Linked DNA regions of Luteibacter rhizovicinus DSM 16549. The protein of the gene in region 2 interacts with the protein of the main gene of each other region in a pairwise test. Links are inferred from orthologs where the notes say so. Each region holds a gene or a part of one and is shown on either strand. Other genes may lie near its edges. The genes, in order: ligA and leuS.

What was found.
Region 1: the proteins of leuS (region 2) and ligA interact in binary tests that used the Escherichia coli proteins (3 or more experiments, as listed by UniProt). The link is inferred for Luteibacter rhizovicinus DSM 16549 from one-to-one orthologs.

The regions. Positions count from the first base shown.
Region 1 is NZ_CP017480.1:4,454,948-4,458,328, reverse strand. Bases 314-3,381 are described here. They hold ligA (NAD-dependent DNA ligase LigA), read left to right. Parts: upstream 314-686; coding sequence 687-3,077; downstream 3,078-3,381. Other genes in these bases: epmA (EF-P lysine aminoacylase EpmA), read left to right, coding at 3,074-3,381; BJI69_RS20395 (MFS transporter), read right to left, coding at 314-643. In the rest of the region: more of BJI69_RS20395, read right to left, coding at 1-313. UniProt on the Escherichia coli protein: DNA ligase that catalyzes the formation of phosphodiester linkages between 5'-phosphoryl and 3'-hydroxyl groups in double-stranded DNA using NAD as a coenzyme and as the energy source for the reaction.
Region 2 is NZ_CP017480.1:2,766,149-2,769,808, reverse strand. Bases 203-3,549 are described here. They hold leuS (leucine--tRNA ligase), read right to left. Parts: upstream 3,151-3,549; coding sequence 403-3,150; downstream 203-402. Other genes in these bases: BJI69_RS12555 (PqiC family protein), read right to left, coding at 3,246-3,549; BJI69_RS12565 (LPS-assembly lipoprotein LptE), read right to left, coding at 203-400. Outside these bases: more of BJI69_RS12565, read right to left, coding at 1-202; more of BJI69_RS12555, read right to left, coding at 3,550-3,660.

The DNA.
Region 1 (3,381 bases), 1.7 Mb from region 2 along the record:
CGGGCATTTCTCGCCGATTGAGCAACAGGCCGACGATGCCGACCGGGACGTTGATCAGGAAGATGAGGCGCCAGTTGGTGAACTCCACCAGCGCACCGCCGAGCAGGGGGCCGAACACCGAGCCGAGCAGACCGAAGGTGGCCACCGTGGTCATGGCGCTGACGAATTCGCGTCGGTCGATGCTGCGGACGAGCACGTAGCGGCCCACGGGCATCAATGCCGCGCCGCCAAGGCCCTGGACGATGCGCGAGGCGACTAGCTCGGGCAGGGTCTGCGCCAAGCCGCACAGGAGCGAACCCAGGGCGAACACGGTAATGGCACCGCCGAAAACGCGCCTTGTGCCGAAGCGATCGCACAGCCAGGGACTCATGGGAATGAAGATCGCCAGGGTCAGCACGTAGCTGGTCAGGGCGGTGCGCATGCTCAACGGGCTAACGTCCAGCGCGCCCGCGATAGCGGGCACGGCGGTGTTGACGATCGTCGAATCCAGCGCCTGCATGAAGAAAGCGGCCGACACGAGCCAGATCAGGCCGCGGTAGCGGGCCCTGCTCGATGGCTCCGCTGGCGCAAGCGCCGGGCGGTCGGTGGAGAGGGCGTGAACGTCGGTCGGCGGGAGGGTGTCGATGACGTCGTGGGCTGGCATGGCTGTAACATTATAGACGATCAGAGCCTGACGGACCCCGCACATGCCCCAAGCCGCCGCCCCAGCCGATGTCGTCGAGCGTGCCACCGCGCTCCGCCATCGCCTCGAAGACGCCAATTACCGGTATCACGTGCTCGACGATCCGACCCTCGCCGACGCCGACTACGACCGCCTCATGCGTGAGCTCGAGGCACTCGAAGTCGAGTATCCGGTGCTCGCCGTTGCCGATTCGCCGACGCGACGCGTGGGTGCGCGTGCACAGGGTGGCTTCGCCGAAGTGACCCACGTGCTGCCCATGCTGTCGCTGGGCAACGCCTTCGAACAGGAAGGCGAGACCGATCGCGAAAAATATCGCGAAGTCGCCGACTTCGAGCGACGCATCGAGCAGACCCTCGATCGTCGCGAGCCCGTGTTCTCGGTCGAACCCAAGCTCGATGGTCTTGCCATCAGCCTTCGCTACGAAGACGGCGTGTTCGTGCAGGGCGCGACGCGCGGTGACGGCGCGGTGGGTGAAGATGTCACGGCCAACCTGCGCACGGTCAAGGCGATTCCGCTGCGCCTGCGCGGCGAGGGGTGGCCGCGCGTGCTCGAAGTGCGTGGTGAAGTGATCATGCCGCGCGCCGGCTTCGAAGCCTTCAACGAACGTGCGCGCACGAGTGGCGAGAAGCCGCTGGCCAATCCACGCAACGGTGCCGCCGGTTCGCTGCGTCAGCTCGATCCCGCGATCACGGCGAAACGCCCGCTCGCGTTCTTCGCCTATGCGGTCGGCCGCGTCGAAGACGGCGAGTTGCCGGACACCCATTCGGCCACATTGGCGAAGCTGCGTGACTGGGGTTTTCCGGTCTCGCCGGAAGTTTCCACGGCGAAAGGTTTCGAGGGCCTGCTGGCGTACTTCCGCAAGATCGGCGAGAAGCGCGATAGCCTCCCGTACGACATCGATGGCGTGGTCTACAAGCTGGACGACTACGCCGGCCAGCGCGAGATGGGTTTCGTTTCGCGTGCGCCGCGCTGGGCCATCGCGCACAAGTACCCCGCGCAGGAGCAGATGACCACCGTGGAGGCGATCGAGATCCAGATCGGTCGCACGGGCGCAGCCACCCCGGTCGCACGACTGACTCCGGTGCAGGTCGGTGGCGTGACCGTCACCAATGCCACGCTGCACAACGCCGACCAGGTCGCACGCCTGGACGTGCGTGTCGGCGACACCGTGATCGTACGTCGCGCAGGCGACGTCATTCCCGAGGTGGCGCGGGTGGTCGAGGAGAACCGGCCGGCGGGCACCGTGGTCTGGAAGATGCCCGAGGTCTGCCCGGTTTGCGGTTCCGAGCTGTTGCGCGAAGAGGGCGCCGCGGCGTATCGCTGCTCGGGTGGCCTGATCTGCGCTGCGCAGCGCAAGGAAGCCCTGATCCATTTCGCCTCGCGTCGCGCAATGGACATCGACGGCCTCGGCGATCGCTTCGTCGATGCCCTGGTCGAGTTCGACATGGTGCATACGCCGGCCGACCTCTACTCCCTCACGGTCGATCGCTTCGTCAAGATGAAGAAGCTGGCCGACGAGCGCGACGGCTCGACACCGGAGACGGTGAAGCAGGGCAAGGTGGCGACCAAGTGGGCGGAGAACCTCGTCGAGGCGATCGAGGCCAGCAAGAAGTCCACACTGCCGCGCTTCCTCTTCGGCCTCGGCATCATGCATATCGGCGAGAGCACGGCGAAGACGCTGGCGTCCTGGCTGGGCTCGCTGGACTTCGTACGCCGCACGCCGGCGCCGGTACTGCGCGTGCTGCCGGATATCGGCGATGAAGTCGCGACCTCGATCGCCGCTTTCTTCGAGCAGGAGGGCAACCAGAAGGTGGTCGACGCCTTGCTCGATGCAGGGATCGCCTTTGCCGACGAGGGCGCGCCGTCGCCCAAGCTGCGCGATCGCCTGGGCCTGGATGTGCTGCTGGATGCTGCCAAGGTGTCGAAGCTCGGGCCGAAGAGCACGGGCATCCTCGCGAAGAACTACGCCAGTCTCGATGCGCTGGTGAAGGCGGGCGAGCATCAGTGGATCGTCGCGGGCGTGCCGCAGGCGGCGGCATCGAACCTCACGACGCTCCTGGCCGACGCCGAACGCGTGACCGAGCTGCGTCGTGCCGATGAAGCGATGCGTGCGCTGGCCGCCGCGCTCCCGTCGAAGACCGCTAGCGCACTGCCGCTCGAAGGGCTGACCTACGTCATCACCGGTACGATGGAAACGCTCAAGCGCGACGACGCTACCGAACGCCTCGAATCGCTCGGCGCCAAGGTGGCCGGCTCGGTGTCGAAGAAGACCACGGGTGTGTTTGCTGGCGAGGCAGCCGGGTCCAAGCTGGATAAGGCCAATGAACTTGGCGTGCCGGTGTATACGGAAGCGGATCTCGTGGCCCTGCTGAGCGAACACGGTGTGGCGCCATGAACCGCATGACGTCGCTGCGCCTGCGCGCGCAGACGTATGCGACGATCCGCGGGTTCTTCGCTGAGCGCGACCTGCTCGAGGTGGAGACGCCGATCCTCTCTGCCGCCGGCAATACCGATCCGAACATCCAGAGCTTCCATACGAGCTTCAGCGGTCACGTGGACGCCGGGGCGCGCGAGCGCTGGCTGCGCACGTCGCCGGAGTTTCCGCTGAAACGCCTGCTTGCGGCGGGCGTGGGCGATTGCTATGAACTGGGTCGCGTTTTCCGCAACGGCGAAGCAGGTGGGCGGCACAACCCGGAGTT
Region 2 (3,660 bases):
CGTCGTAGCTGAACTCACGGGACATATCGACCGACTGCGTCGGGACGATGACCGTGCCGTCGCCGGCCCGCACGTTGAAGTCCACGTGATAGCGGACCGCGTACTCGGTCACGCGTGCCGTACCGCTCACCGTAAGCGAGTCGGTGCGGAAGGTGTTCGCGGTGATCGTCAGGTCGGCCGCGTCGACGGACGCGTGGTCGACGATCTCCGCATTCGAATTCGACAGCGCGCGGCTCAGTTCGCGCTCCAGCAACCCGCCCGCCGCCACGGTCAGGTGGATCTTCTTCATGCCTGGCGGGAGCGCCGCGGTCTGCCGCAGATGAAAGCCGCAGCCACTGACCAGCGCGACGGCAGCGAGGACCAGGGCGGTACGCAGGGAACGGGAGAGGATCGGGATCATGATTATCCTGCGACGATGTTGACGATCTTTCCGGGCACGACGATCACCTTGCGCACGGTCTGGCCTTCGAGCATGCGCGCCACGGTGGGCTCGGCGCGCGCCATGGCCTCGGCGTCTTCCTTCGAGGCCGAGGCAGGCACCTCGATGGTAGCGCGAAGTTTGCCGTTGACCTGCACCGCATAGGTCAGCGAATCACGGACCAGGGCCGTCGGGTCCACCACCGGCCAGCCGGCATCCTCGACCAGGGTCTCGCCGTGACCGAGCACCTGCCACAACGCATGGGCGATATGCGGGGTAAACGGGTTGATCAGCTGGACCACGGCGGTGAACGCTTCCTGGCGCAGGGCGGCGCCCTGCGCGCTGGCGTCGTCGAACTTGGCCAGGGCGTTCAACAGTTCCATCAGCGCCGCGATAGCCGTATTGAAGGACTGGCGCCGACCGATATCGTCGGTGACCTTCTGAATGGTCTCGTGCAACTGACGACGAAGCGCCTTGCGTGCGCCGTCGGCGGCGGGATTCTCGCCCTGTGCCGCCGCGGCTCCGTCGGCATGGGCCGAGACATCGCGCCACAGGCGACGCAGGAAGCGGGCCATGCCTTCCACACCCGCTTCGTTCCATTCCAGCGACTGGTCCGGTGGTGCCGCGAACATCGAGAACAGGCGAACCGTATCGGCGCCGTACTTGTCGACCATGGACTGCGGGTCGACACCGTTGTTCTTGGACTTGGCCATCTTCTCGATGCCACCGATTTCCACCGGCTGGCCATCGCTGCGAAGCACGGCGCCGACGATGCGCGCGCGCTCGTCGCGCTGCACGTCGACATCGGCCGGATTGAACCAGGTGAGCGAACCATTCGCTTCCTTACGGAAGTAGGTTTCGGCGATCACCATGCCCTGGCAGAGCAGGTTCGTCGCCGGCTCATCGCTGTTTACCAGCCCTTCGTCACGCATCAGCTTGTGATAGAAGCGGAAATAAAGCAGGTGCAGGATGGCGTGCTCGATGCCACCGATGTACTGGTCGACCGGCGTCCAGTAGTTGGCTCGCTCGTCCACCTGCGCCGTCGCACCGGGGCTGGTGTAACGCGCGTAGTACCAGCTCGACTCCATGAAGGTGTCGAAGGTATCGGTTTCGCGCTCGGCAGGACCACCACACGAAGGGCACGTGGTCTTGCGCCATTCGGGATCGGCCTTGATCGGCGACTGCACACCGGAGAACGCGACGTCTTCGGGCAGCACGACCGGCAACTGGTCCTCGGGCACCGGCACGGCATCGCACTGGGGGCAATAGATCACGGGGATCGGGCAGCCCCAGTAGCGCTGTCGGCTCACGCCCCAGTCGCGGATTCGCCAGTTGACCCGGCGTTCGCCGCGGCCGGCGGCAATCAGCGCCAGCGAGATCGCGTCGAAGGCGGCCTTGAACCCAAGGCCGTCGAACGGACCGGAATTGATCAGCGTGCCGTACTCGGTGTACGCGCCGGCGGTCTGGATGTTGGATTCGAAGGTCTTGATCGTCTCGACGGCCGCGGACGACTGGTAGGCGTCGGACGAACCGCCTTCCAGGGCGTTTTGCAGCGTGTCGCCGCCCTCGGTCGCGAGGTCGCGACGAAGCTCGGCGACGGCGTCGACGACACCGCGATCGACGACGACCATCTTGATCGGCAAGGAGTATTTCTGGGCGAATTCCCAATCGCGCTGGTCGTGACCCGGCACCGCCATGACAGCGCCCGTGCCGTAGCCCATCAGCACGAAGTTGGCGACCCATACCGGCACCTTCTCGCCGGTGAGCGGATGCGTGGCGTCGACGCCCGTGTAATAGCCGCGCTTTTCCTGCGTCTCGAGCTCGGCTTCGGAGACCCCGCCCGCCTTGCAGCTCTCGATGAAGGCGGTGAGGCCCGGGTTGCCCACGGCGGCGCGCGTGGCAATGGGATGCTCGGCCGCGACCGCGACATACGAGACACCCATCAAGGTGTCCGGCCGCGTGGTGAACACGGTCAGCGGCTCGGCTTCGCCGTCCACGTCGAACTGGATTTCCAGGCCTTCGGAACGACCCAGCCAGTTGCGCTGCATCGTCTTGACCGCATCGGGCCAGCCGGGAAGCGTATCCAGGCCGTCCAGCAGTTCCTGCGCGTAAGCGGTGATCTTGAGGAACCACTGCGGGATCTCGCGCTTTTCGACCAGCGCACCGGAACGCCAGCCGCGGCCGTCGATCACCTGCTCATTGGCCAGCACGGTCTGGTCGACCGGGTCCCAGTTCACGACGCTGTTCTTGCGGTACACCAGGCCTTTCTTCATCAGCCGGGTGAACATCTGCTGTTCCCACTGGTAGTACTCGGGGCGGCAGGTCGTGACCTCGCGGGTCCAGTCGTACGCAAAGCCCATGCGCTTGAGCTGGTCGCGCATGTGCTCGATGTTCTTGTACGTCCACTTCGCCGGCGCGGTGTTGTTCTTGATCGCGGCGTTTTCGGCGGGCAGGCCGAAGGCGTCCCAACCCATCGGCTGCAAGACGTTCTTGCCCTGCTGGCGCTGGAAACGGCTGATCACGTCGCCGATGGTGTAGTTGCGGACATGCCCCATGTGCAGGGCGCCAGACGGATACGGCAGCATCGAGAGGCAATAGAACTTCGGCTTGCTCGCGTCCTCGGTCACTTCGAACGCGCGGGTGGCGTTCCAGAAGCGCTGGGCGGCGGTCTCGACGGCGTCGGGGGCGTAACCGCCCTGTTCGCGCGTGCCCTGGTCTTGGGTGTCCTGCATGGTGTTGGGTACCGGTGGGATGCTCACAATCGCGGGAGACTATCCCACGAGAGCGGTTCAGGCAAAGCGAAAGGCCACCTGGCGGGTGGAATGGTTTACTGGCAGGTGGACTGGCCGGCGGCGACGGCGCGGACGGCGGCGGCGACCTGGTCGGCCACCTGGCCGATGGCCCGCTGGTGGGCCTCGACCAGGCTGTCGTAGCTCGATCCGGCCGGCTCGCTGGCTCGCGAGGCACAGGCCGCGCCGGCTGTATCACCGGAGCGGACCGACCAGCTGGCCTCCAGGGTGGCGCTGCCGCCCACTTCGGAGTCGAAGCGGCGGACATCGAGCTGTACCCGAACGACCTTCTCGCCCTTGGCGTGCGGCAGGCCATGGACGTCGTGCGTGCCCAGGCGGGTCGACAGGTCGGCCACGAGCGCGCCCCGGATTTCGTCGCCGAGCGGCGAGGCCCAGCGTTCGCCATCGACCACGGAGACACCGGTGGCGCCGTGGCGCAGCACCAGGGCAGGC